Regions from separate parts of the Microcella alkaliphila genome, predicted to be linked through region 2. Evidence: riboswitches for the same ligand, from Rfam matches in the RefSeq annotation. Region 2 holds a riboswitch; the other holds the start of a gene.
The links. A riboswitch is a leader RNA that binds a small molecule or an ion and turns the genes downstream of it on or off. The one in region 2 is predicted to bind thiamine pyrophosphate.
Positions count from the first base shown of each region.

Region 1: linked by a shared signal. The riboswitch ahead of CPY97_RS09545 (ECF transporter S component) and the one ahead of thiC (phosphomethylpyrimidine synthase ThiC) in region 2 are both predicted to bind thiamine pyrophosphate.

Region 1 is NZ_AP017315.1:1,936,178-1,941,879, forward strand. It holds gene CPY97_RS09540 (ATP-binding cassette domain-containing protein) at 1-1,176, opposite strand, end outside; gene CPY97_RS09545 (ECF transporter S component) at 1,173-1,862, opposite strand; TPP riboswitch at 1,922-2,029, opposite strand; gene CPY97_RS09550 (GAF domain-containing sensor histidine kinase) at 2,084-3,556, shown strand; gene CPY97_RS09555 (response regulator) at 3,553-4,212, shown strand; gene CPY97_RS09560 (hypothetical protein) at 4,353-5,456, shown strand; gene CPY97_RS09565 (glycosyltransferase) at 5,478-5,702, opposite strand, start outside.
Region 2 is NZ_AP017315.1:1,022,561-1,028,262, forward strand. It holds gene moeB (molybdopterin-synthase adenylyltransferase MoeB) at 1-312, shown strand, start outside; gene CPY97_RS04970 (bifunctional hydroxymethylpyrimidine kinase/phosphomethylpyrimidine kinase) at 356-901, opposite strand; gene thiC (phosphomethylpyrimidine synthase ThiC) at 886-2,655, opposite strand; TPP riboswitch at 2,651-2,759, opposite strand; gene CPY97_RS04980 (CDP-alcohol phosphatidyltransferase family protein) at 2,766-3,122, opposite strand; gene CPY97_RS04985 (ribokinase) at 3,597-4,481, opposite strand; gene CPY97_RS04990 (carbon-nitrogen hydrolase family protein) at 4,544-5,350, shown strand; gene CPY97_RS04995 (aminotransferase class I/II-fold pyridoxal phosphate-dependent enzyme) at 5,347-5,702, opposite strand, start outside.

The sequences.
Region 1 (5,702 bases), 910 kb from region 2:
GAGACGGTCGAGCAATGCGGCGGGCACTTCGCCAGCACCGAGGGCGAGCTCGTCACGCACGGTGGCGGCGACGAACTGGTGCTCGGGGTTCTGGAACACCACGCCGACGAGCCGCGACAGCTCGACCGAGCTGACCGTCGCAGGGTCGACGCCGTCGGCGGTCGTGACGGTGCCCGCGGCCCTCGGCAACAGCCCCGCGAGCGCCAGGGCGAGAGTCGATTTGCCTGCGCCGTTCGGGCCGGTGAGAGCGATCACGTCGCCCGCGCGCACGGTCAGGTCGATGTTCTCGACGACGGGCTTGGCTCCGGCGGGACCGGCAGCGAGCCCGGTCGCCTTCAGGAGAACGGCGCGCTCTCGCGCGGCCGCCGTGACGGCGGCAGGCGGATGCACGGGCGGGCGACCAGGAACCCAGACGCCCCGCTCGGCGAGCGCCGCCCCCTCACGCTCGAGAACCGACGCGGGGTCACCGTCGGCGATCACCCGCCCCCGGTCTAGCACGATGACGCGGTCGATGTGGGGAAGCCACACGTCGACACGGTGTTCGATGACGACGAGGGTGAGCCCTCGACGCTCGACGGCGGCGATGACGGCGTCGACGATCTCGCCGACGCCTGAGGGGTCGAGTTGCGCGGTGGGTTCGTCGAGCAGCAACGCCCCGGGCTCGAGCGCGAGCACGCCGGCGAGGGCGAGGCGCTGCTGCTGCCCGCCCGACAATTCGGGTGTGCGCCGGTCGGCGGCGATGTCGAGTCCCACCCGGTCGAGAGCACCGTCGAGCCGCCTTGCGATCTCCGCGACCGGTACTCCCAGGTTCTCCGGGCCGAACGCGAGGTCGTCGCCGGCGCGTTCGAGAACGATGCCCGCTTCGGGGTCTTGCAGAAGCAGACCGACCCGGCCGCGGGCATCTGCCGGGTCGCGGCCGTCGACTGTGATGGTTCCAGTGCGGTCGCCGTCGTCGTCGCCGCCGAGCACTCCGGCGAAGGCCTGCAGCAGGGTGGATTTGCCGCTGCCGGAGGCACCGAGCACCAGCACGCGCTCGCCGGCCTCGATCGCAAGATCGACGTCGGCGAGCACCGGGGCCTTGCGGCCGCGCGGACGCCAGCCGAAGCCGTGCGCCGCGAGGCGAGCAGCCCGCGGGTGTGTGGTGGTGCCGGCGCCCGCCGGCAGGGCGGAGGTCACCGGGCGGCGGCGTGCTCGCCGTCGACGGCCGAGGCGCCCGGCGACGAATCGTCACCCTCGTCCTCGTCGTCGTCGCCGCGCTCGCGACCCGCGGCGAAGCGATCAAGCGCGCCGGTTCGCGCGAGCGCGCGCATCGCCAACCACGACAACAGGCCGGCGATGATGGCGCCGGAGGCGATGCCCGAGATGGCGTAGACGGTGGCGAACAGCGCGCCGGCTCCGGCGTACCAGAGCACGAGGTCGAGGATGACCATGCCGACGCCAGCGCCCGCGCCGGCGAGCATGGCGGCGACAACACCCCACGCCTTGTACAGCAAGAGCGCGAAGACGATCTCGGCGCCGAGGCCCTGCACGAGCCCGGACAGCAGCGTCAGCGGGCCCCACTCGTTTCCGAACAGTGCCGACACGGTTGCGGCGACCATCTCGCCGTAGATCGCGGCGCCAGGCTTGCGCACAATGAGGGCGGTCAGAACACCGCCGATCAGCCAGACGCCGTGAACGCTGCCCTGCACGCCCGGAAGCAGAGCGCCGAGCGCGCTGCCGATCGGGTTGTAGGTGAGGTTCCACGCGAAGAAGACGAGGCCGACGGCGACGCCGACGACGCTCGCAACGACGATGTCGACGACGCGCCAGCGCAGGCGTGCACCCCCGCGCGCGGTCGACTTCGGGGTGGGGGTTGCTGTCATGATTCGTGCCTTTCGATGTGGGTGCGCGCCGGTGAGGCGCACCGTTCTTTCGCAACGGCACGGGTGCGAGATGTCCTCCCTGCGCCGGCATTACCCGGATCAGGTTCGACGGTCGAAGCCCTGTGGCTTCCTCTCAGCCCGGCGATCGGGCTCCCGTGTACGTCGATCAGTGTACGCCCGGTGGCTCGAAGGCGGCATCCCGCCCTCAGTAGACTCCGGGCATGGCACCACTGTTGGGCGAGAGCGACGAGCTGGAAACCCTCGTGCGGCGGGTGCTCGACGACGCTGCCGACGAGACGGAGGGCCGCCATCGCGTCAGCCTGCTGATCTCGGCGGCGCAGGCGATGACGCAAGATCTGGACCTGTCGATCGCCCTGCAGCGCATCGTGGAGGCCGCCCGTCAGCTGGTGCGCGCCCGCTACGGCGCCCTCGGCGTCATCGCACCGGACGGCAGCCTCGAGCGGTTTGTGCATGCCGGGTTCGACGACGACACCGTCGCCCGCCTCGGCCCCCCGCCGACCGGTCGCGGGATTCTCGGCGCGGTCATCGCCGACGACGCCACCATTCGCCTGCCACGACTGTCGGACGATCCACGGTCTGTCGGGTTTCCCGCGCACCACCCGCCGATGAACTCGTTTCTCGGGGTTCCGATTCACGTTGACGGCGCCGCCTTCGGAAATCTCTATCTCACCGAGCGCGACTCCGGGCCCTTCGATGACCTGGATGCGAGCGTGATCGCGAGCCTCGCGGCGATGGCCGGCACGGCAATCGCGAACTCGCGCCTGTATGCCCGTTCGGAACGTTCACGGGTCTGGCTCGAGGCGGCGGAGGATGTGTCGCGCCGGCTTCTCGCCGGAGAGCTCTCGCCCGATGATGGGACTGCCATCGTCGTCGCCGCGCAGACCCTCACGGGCCTACCCACCGGGGTTATCGCGGTTGACGACGACGGTCGCCTCGTCGTCGACCCTCACACGGATGCTCGGGGTGACGGCCGCGTCATCGCTGACGACGACGCCATGCTCACCCGTTTCGTCGAGTCGGTGACGATCGCGCGTGAGCTCGCTCGGGCACGCGTCGACGAGCAGCGCATCGCCCTGTCGGACGAACGCGACCGGATCGCGCGCGACCTGCACGACCACGTCATCCAGAGTCTGTTTGCGGTGGGGTTGAGCCTGCAAAGCGTCGTGAGTGACCCCACGACTCCGACGGGTGCGCGCATCGCCCACCAGGTCGACGCGATCGACTCCACCATCCGGCAGATTCGCCAGGCTATCTACCGCCTGTCGGCGCCGCCGTCAGCCGCCGCATACAGTCTGCGGGCCCGCATCAACACCCTGGTGCGGGAGACGCTCGAGGGCGAAGACCTCGACTCGGGGCTCGAGTTCCAGGGCCCGGTTGACACGCTGGTCGACTCTGAGCTCGGCGATGACCTCGTTGCCGTCGTGAGGGAGGCGCTCTCGAACGCCGTGCGGCACGCGCAGGCGACGCGTGTGGATGTCGCGGTGGCGGTGCGCGGAGCCGAGGTGAGCATCCGTGTGGTTGATGACGGTCAGGGACTGGGCGATTCGACGCGACGGTCAGGGCTCGAGAATCTGCGCGCCCGTGCCGTGGAACGCGGCGGCACGTGTGAGGTCGGTGCCTCATCGGGCGGCGGCACCGAACTTCTCTGGCGCGTACCCTGGGGGGCATCATGACCGACACCGTGCGCGTCTTCCTGCTCGACGACCATGAGATCGTGCGCCGCGGGCTTGCCGACCTGCTCGACGCGGAGGACGGCATGGAGGTGGTGGGCGAAGCGGACCAGGTGGCCGGAACCGCGGAGGCGATCATCGCGGCCGACGCCACCGTCGCCGTCTTGGACGGGCGTCTGCCCGACGGCAGCGGAATCGACGTCTGCCGCGACGTGAAGTCGGCACGGCCCGACATCGGCTGCCTGATCTTGACCTCCTATGACGACGACGAGGCCGTCTTCGCCGCGGTGCTGGCCGGCGCGAACGGCTACCTGTTGAAGGAGGTGCGCGCGACGCGGCTCGTCGAGGCGATCCGGCAGGTCAATGCGGGGGCGTCGCTGCTCGACCCCGCCGTCGTCGCTCGCGTTACCGCGAAGATGCGCGCGGCCGCCAGCGAAACGACACCGCTCGATGGCTTGACCCGACGCGAGACCGAGATCCTCGCGCTGATCGCCGAAGGGCTGTCGAACCGCGAAATAGGGCTGCGCCTGTACCTGGCCGAAAAGACGGTTAAGAATTACGTGAGTGGCATCCTCGCGAAGCTGGGCATGCAGCGCCGCACACAGGCCGCCGTCCTTGCCGCGGAGTGGCTGCCCAAGCGCTCCGACGCGGCTCGCTAGCGCCCGCAAGCCCGCGCGGCCTACGGCAGCGACTCGACGGATGCCGCGCGCGAGATTCTGAGGACGCGCCCAGGGCCCCTCGCTAGCGTCTCCGGTTCTTCTGCGCCCGCCCCCGCGGGTGCTCGATCACGGAGGAAACCATGTACGCAACGACGGAAAACGCCAGCCCCGACACCCTCGTCTCGCTCGCGACCGCCGAGCCCGAGCTCGCCGTGAGCATCCTCGTGCCGATGGCAACGACGGGAAAGGAGACGGCCGCGAACAGCACCGTGCTCAAGAACGCGCTACGGGACGCTGGCGAAAAGCTTGCCGACGCCGGTGTCTCCGACAGCGACCAGGCCGCCCTCCTCTCCCCCGCCACCGAGTTGCTCGACGACCACGAGTTCTGGCAGAACCAGGGCGCCAGCCTCGGCATCTATCTCACCGCCGGTCACGAGCCACGCCTGGTGCGCTTTGGAGTGTCGGTCGACCCGCAGGTGAGTGTCGGCCGACGCTTCCGCATCGCGCCGGTTCTCGGTCTGCTCGATGCCGACGACGCGTTCCTCGTCGCCACTGCCACGCACGACGGCGCCCAGCTCTTCACGGCGACGCGCGCGGGCCTCGGCGATGCGCTCGCGGTCGGGCTGCCGTCGAGCGCCGGCAATGAGGGGGTGGAGAACGACTACGAGAACCCCGTGCAGGCGAGCCCGCCGCTTCGCCCGAACACCGGCCACGCCTCGATCAGCAACGCACAGGTGTACGGCGACGCTCCCCCCGAGTGGCGCGAGACGCGTCAGCACGACCACGCGCAGGCTGTCGTGCAGGCGCTGACCGCGGCGACGAGCGACCGCCACGAGCGCATCGTGCTCGTGGCGGGAGCGGAGGTGATCGGACTGCTAAGGCCGAGCGGCCTCTTCGCCGCCGATGTCGACCACAACCCCGAATCGCTGACGCCTGAGGATCTCCACGCGCACGCACTCAAAGCCATCGAATCCGAATTGGATGCGCACCGCGCCGACGCCCTCAGCACCGTCGTCGCGGCGCTCGGTCGCACCGACGGGTCGGCCACGAGCGACGCCGCCGAACTGCTGACCGCGGCCCTCGAGGGGCGTCTTGGCACGCTCATCGTGTCGGCGAGCGCCGCCGCGAGCCACGACGGCGACCTCGACGAGGTGGTCAGTGCCGCGCTGGGCACGGCCGCGCGCATCGTCGTGGCGGAGGACGACGCGGCACCGGCACCGCTCAGCGGCCTCCTGCGCTACTAGTCGGGTGCGGGGCGCTCGCCGTCAGCGACGCGAGCCGGGAGGTTGCGGGCGGCGAGCATCCCACTCGCCCTGCCCCCAGCGAAGCCCCTTCGCGACCGGATAGACGGCGAGAAAGACCCACGCGGGGGCGCGCAGTCGACGGTTGCGCACCCCGTGGTGGGTGTACGTGCGGTCGAAGCGACCCACGTACGAGTAGTAGTCGCGCGGGCTGTCATCGATCCGCCGTGCGGACATGCCCGTGACCAT
Region 2 (5,702 bases):
ATCGACGTGGACGAGCTGAGCAACGCGCTGGCGGGGTGCTCGTCGAGCGAGGTGCCGTTCGAGCTTCTCGACGTCCGAGAGGCCGACGAGTACGCCCGAGGACACATCTCGGGCGCGCGCTCCACGCCGCTCAGCCGACTGCGAGCCGACGGCCCGGGTTTCGCCGCCCTCCCCGCCGATCGTCCGATCATCGTCTACTGCAAGGCAGGACCGCGTGCGCGTGCCGCCGCGGCACTTCTCCTGGCCGCCGGGCACCCCGAGGTGCGTGTCCTGGACGGGGGATTCGCCCGGTGGGCCCTCCAGTCGTACTGACCGCCTCGCCGACCGCCCGGTCGCTTTCTCCGAGGGCGCGCGCTCAGTCCCGTCGGCGCGGATGCTCCGTCGCTGCCGACGTGCCGCGATGGAAGTGGTTCAACGGTCCGTTTCCCGTGCCCACGCGGAGCTCGTCCGCGTGCCGGAGCGCCCCGGACAGCCAGTCTTTCGCATGCAGCAGGGAGGAGTGCCAGTCGCCGAACCGGGCTTGCAGGGTGGCGAGTTCCGGCAGGTTCGGCGTGAGCAGGTCGACGCAAGACAGGAGGCCGTCCCACCGGCGCAGCGCGCGGGTGGGAAGGAGTCGCCGGCCGCTCGAGGAATGAAGCACCGGGTCGAGGACCACGATGGGCGGGCGAACCCGGTGGAGCCAGCGCTCCACCGCCGCGACGGCAGCGGTCGAGCCGAGCATCCCGATCTTCACCGCGTCGACGATGACATCGTCGCTGACCGCATCCAGCTGCGCGCGAAGCACGCGAGCCGGCGGCACGTGCACCGACCGGACGCCGTGGGTGTTCTGCGCCACCACGGCGGTAACCACAGCCATTCCGTAGCCGCCGTTGGCGGCGATGCTCTTCAGGTCGGCGTGGATCCCCGCGCCTCCGGCCGGCTCGCCTGCTCGCGCACGGAGGGCAGCTCCAGGTAGACCGTGCCGCCGGAATCACGGAAAGCCCCGGACTTCTCACGCATGCCCGCGATCCGTTCCTGCTCGGACATGTCGCCGAACTGGTCGCGGATGTCTTGCGAGATGCGCATCGAGCAGAACTTCGGCCCGCACATCGAGCAGAAGTGCGCGGTCTTGGCCGGTTCCGCGGGCAGCGTCTCGTCGTGGAACTCCTCCGCCGTGACGGGATCGAGGGAAAGGGCGAACTGATCCCGCCAGCGGAACTCGAAGCGTGCCTTCGACAGAGCGTCGTCGCGCTCGTTGGCGCCGGGGTGCCCCTTGGCGAGGTCCGCGGCGTGCGCGGCGATCTTGTAGGTGATCACGCCGGTCTTCACGTCGTCCTTGTTCGGCAGTCCCAGGTGCTCCTTCGGGGTGACGTAGCAGAGCATGGCGGTGCCGTACCGGGCGATCTCGGTCGCCCCGATCGCCGAGGTGATGTGGTCATACCCCGGGGCGACATCCGTCACCAGCGGTCCGAGCGTATAGAACGGCGCACCGTCGCAGAGCTCCTGCTGCCGTTCCACGTTCTCGCGGACGAGGTGGAACGGCACGTGCCCGGGACCTTCGACCATGACCTGCACGTCGTATGCCCATGCGCGCTTGGTCAGTTCGGCGAGGGTGTCGAGCTCGGCGAACTGCGCCGCGTCGTTCGCATCGGCCGTGGATCCGGGCCGCAGTCCGTCACCGAGCGAGAATGCGACGTCGTACCGGGCGAAGATCTCGCACAGTTCGTCGAAGTGCGTGTAGAGGAAGTTCTCCTGGTGGTGCGCCAAGCACCAGCCGGCCATGATGGAGCCGCCCCGCGAGACGATGCCGGTGACCCGGTCGGCGGTCAGCGGCACGTAGCGCAGCAGCACACCGGCGTGGATCGTCATGTAGTCCACACCCTGCTCGCACTGCTCGATGACGGTGTCCCGGAAGATCTCCCACGTGAGCCGGCTCGCCTCGCCGTCGACCTTCTCCAGAGCTTGGTAGATCGGCACCGTTCCGATCGGCACCGGGGAGTTGCGGATGATCCACTCCCGCGTGGTGTGGATGTCGTCGCCGGTGGACAGGTCCATGACCGTGTCCGCCCCCCACTGCGTCGCCCACTGCAGCTTGTCCACCTCTTCGGCGATCGAACTGGTCACCGCTGAGTTGCCGATGTTCGCGTTGATCTTCACGAGGAAGGCCCGGCCGATGATCATGGGCTCGGATTCCGGGTGGTTGATGTTGTTCGGGATGATCGCTCGCCCTGCAGCGACCTCGGAGCGCACCAGTTCGACGTCGCAGCTCTCTCGCAGAGCGACGAAGCGCATCTCCGGGGTGATGACTCCGCGCCGGGCGTAGTGCATCTGGGTGACGGTCCTACCGGGACGGGCCCGGCGCGGACGGCGTCTGGGCCCCTGCCACTCGGCCGACGCCGCCCCACGGCGAAGTGCCGCACGCCCGTCGTCCTGCAGGTTGCGCTCCCGGCCCTCGTAGACCTCGGTGTCGCCGCGCGCCTCGATCCACTCGGAGCGGGCCGGCTCCAGTCCGCGCAGCGGGTCGCTTCCGGGTCCCGCCGTGCGGTACACCGTGAGGGGCGGATTCGGAACGGCGCCGGGGGAGTCGCTGAGCGCGATGCTGGTCACGGGAACACGGATGCCGTGCACCTCGTCACGCAGATAGTCGAGCGAATGGGATGAGAGCGCATCGGTCATCAGAAGTCCTACTTCCTTCGCCGGCATTACCCGGACAGGTTCGAACGGTCGCAGGCTGCGTCAGCCCGATCTCAGCCCTTGCAAGGACTCCCGTGTGGATGTCGACCACCCTATCCGATCGCGAAGGGTGCAGTGAACGCGAGCGTCGTTCCGCGGAATAATGAGCGTATGACTGCGCCGTCGCCGTCGCCGGAACGTTCGAGGGAACTCGAGCTCCTGCGTCGGCGCGCGTACGGCCCCAGCGCCGCGAGTGCGGCAAGCACGAGGGCGAAGACCGAGTCGACCTCCATGTCGCACGCTGCGCCGAAGCGGGACTCGAGCCGCTGCCGGCGAGCCAGCTTGCCATCCACCCCGTCGAGACTGAGCGCGATGATCGCGAGCCCGATGATTGCCGTCGCTGACGGAGCTCCCGCAACGAGCAGCCCGACGATGATCGAGACGAGCCCCCAGCGGATGCTCGTGACCACGTTCGCCGCGCCCAGTCGCGTGTGCGGGTGGTGACGTCGCAGGAACGCAGAGCCGGCACCGAATCCGACGGCCGCGGCCAGTGCAGTGGACTGGTGGGGACGACGGCAACGCTGGTGACGGCCGCTGTACTGGCCGTGGCCGCGAGCGTGGTCAGGGCCGATACGCCGACGAAGTTCACGAGCACGCGGCTCGAGGTGCCAACCCGTTTGCGCCTGACCGCCGGGTCGGCGCGGGTCAGATCAGCGGTGGTCACGGCGGCACGCTAGCACCGCAGCCTGCGCGTATTCGTTCACCGAATATTGCGGCGCGTCTGTGCTGGGAGGGCCCCGCATGTTGCGCCAGAGTGGACGTAAGGCTTTCGCCGCTCAGCCCCCCTATGTTGGTGCGGCGTAGCCGGTCGGGGCGCTGACGGAATCGGGTTTCGTCAGCACCCCGACCACCCTTTCTTCGCTGCCGGCGTCCGGCCGGTGCGCCTAGTGGGTCGGAGGCTGCGCCCCGCGCCACTGCACGGCGGCTGCGCCGGAGCGCACACCGGCGGCGACGGCGGCGGCGAGTTCCGCGCCATCCGCGAGCTCTGCGCAGACCGCGCCGACGAACGCGTCGCCCGCCCCGGTCGTGTCGACAACCTCGACACGGGGCGCGGCCACATGGCCGCTCGCGGCAGCGTCGCACCACACCGCGCCGTCACCGCCGAGCGTGATGATGACGCTTCGGCAGCGGCTGGCGAGGGATTGCGCGGCCGACAGGGCGCCTTCGACATCGGTGAAGGATGAGGCGCCCACCGCCCGCGCTTCGCTCTCGTTGACGACGAGCGGGTCGCACAGCTCGAGCAGTTCGTCGGGGATGTCGCGGGCGGGGGAGAGGTTCAGCGCGACGCGGCCGCCGGCTCCGACGACCGCGCGTGCGGCGGCGTGGACGACACCGAGCGGCACCTCGAGCTGGCTGAGCAGGACCGTGCCGGGGCCGGCGAGCTCAGTGATCGTGGTGGCCACCGCATCCGCGTCGAGGCGACCGTTCGCGCCGGGCGCGACCACGATCGTGTTCTCGCCGTCGCGTGAGACGGTGATGAGCGCAACGCCGGTCGGTGCGTCGCTGAACCGGGCGACGCTCGATACGTCGACACCGCCTGCTCCAAGAGCGTCGAGCATGGCATGGCCCCCCGCGTCGTCGCCGACGGCGCCGACGAAGACGGGCATGGCGCCCGAGCGGGCCGCGGCAAGCGCCTGGTTCGCGCCTTTGCCCCCCGTCGCGACGACGACGTCGCCGCCGAGCAGGGTCTCACCCGGCTGGGGATGGCGGTCGACGACGACCGTGTAGTCGGTGTTCGCCGAACCGAGAACGATGAGGGAGGCGCTCATGGCTCCATGCTGGCAGAGCGGCGACCGTGGTGAGCGGCCCCGGCCGCCTCTAGGCTGGCCGCATGAGCGAAACACTGCGCGTCGCCGTCGCCCAGTTCGCGCCGGGGCCAGCCCGCGACGAGAACCTCGCCGGCGTCGTGCAGCTCGTGCGCGAGGCCGCTCGTGAGGGTGCCGAACTCGTCGTGCTGCCCGAGTACTCGGCGTTCTTCGGCGGAAAGATGGGACCACACTGGGTCGCCGCCGCCGAGGCTCTCGACGGGCCGTTCGTGGCGGGGCTTGCCGACATCGCGCGGTCGAACGGCGTTGTCGTCGTCGCCGGGATGCTCGAAACGGCCTCGCGGGACGATCGCTTCCGCAACACCATCGTCGCGCTCGGCGCCGACGGCTCACTGCTCAGCGTCACTCGCAAACTGCACCTGTATGACGCCTTCGGCCAGACCGAGTCGGACTGGGCGGAACCCGGCGACATCGTCGGCGCCGAATCCTTCGACGTCGGGGGAGTGCCGGTCGGCGTGCAGACCTGCTACGACCTGCGGTTCCCCGAGGTGACCAGGCGCCTCGTTGACGCGGGAGCTGAGCTTGTGCTCGTGCCCGCCGAGTGGGTGGCCGGGCCCGACAAGCGGCACGCCTGGCGCACGCTGGCCGCCGCCCGCGCCATCGAGAACACCGTGTACCTCGCAGCGGCAGATCACCCGCCGCCCGTCGGGGTGGGGGCGAGCCTCATCATCGACCCGCTCGGCCGCGAGCTCGCGTTCGTCGACGATGAGGTCGGTGTCGCTGCGGCGACGATCGACCGTGCCGAGGTCGTCCGGGTGAGGGCCGTCAACCCGGCGCTCGCCCTGCGCCGCTTCCGGGTCGAGCCCGTTTAGCGGCCCGAGGTCAGGCGGCGCACGGCCTCGTCGATCTGGGCGTCCGTTCTGCAGAACGCGAAGCGCAGCGACGAGTGGATGCGCGCATCCCGTGACCGCGGATCGAACGCCGACAGCGGAATCGCCGCCACCCCCCGCTCGACCGTCAGGTCGCGGGCGTAGCGATTCGCGTCGGTCACCCCCAGCGGGGCGGCGTCGGCCACCACAAAGTAGGAGCCCCGACTGGGGGAGACGGCGAAGCCCGCCGCGGCGAGCCCCGCGCTCAGGCGGTCGCGCCGGGCGGCAAGCGTGCGGCGCTGATCGTCGAAGTAGTCGTCGCCGAGCCCGAGGCCGACAGCGACCGCCGGCTGGA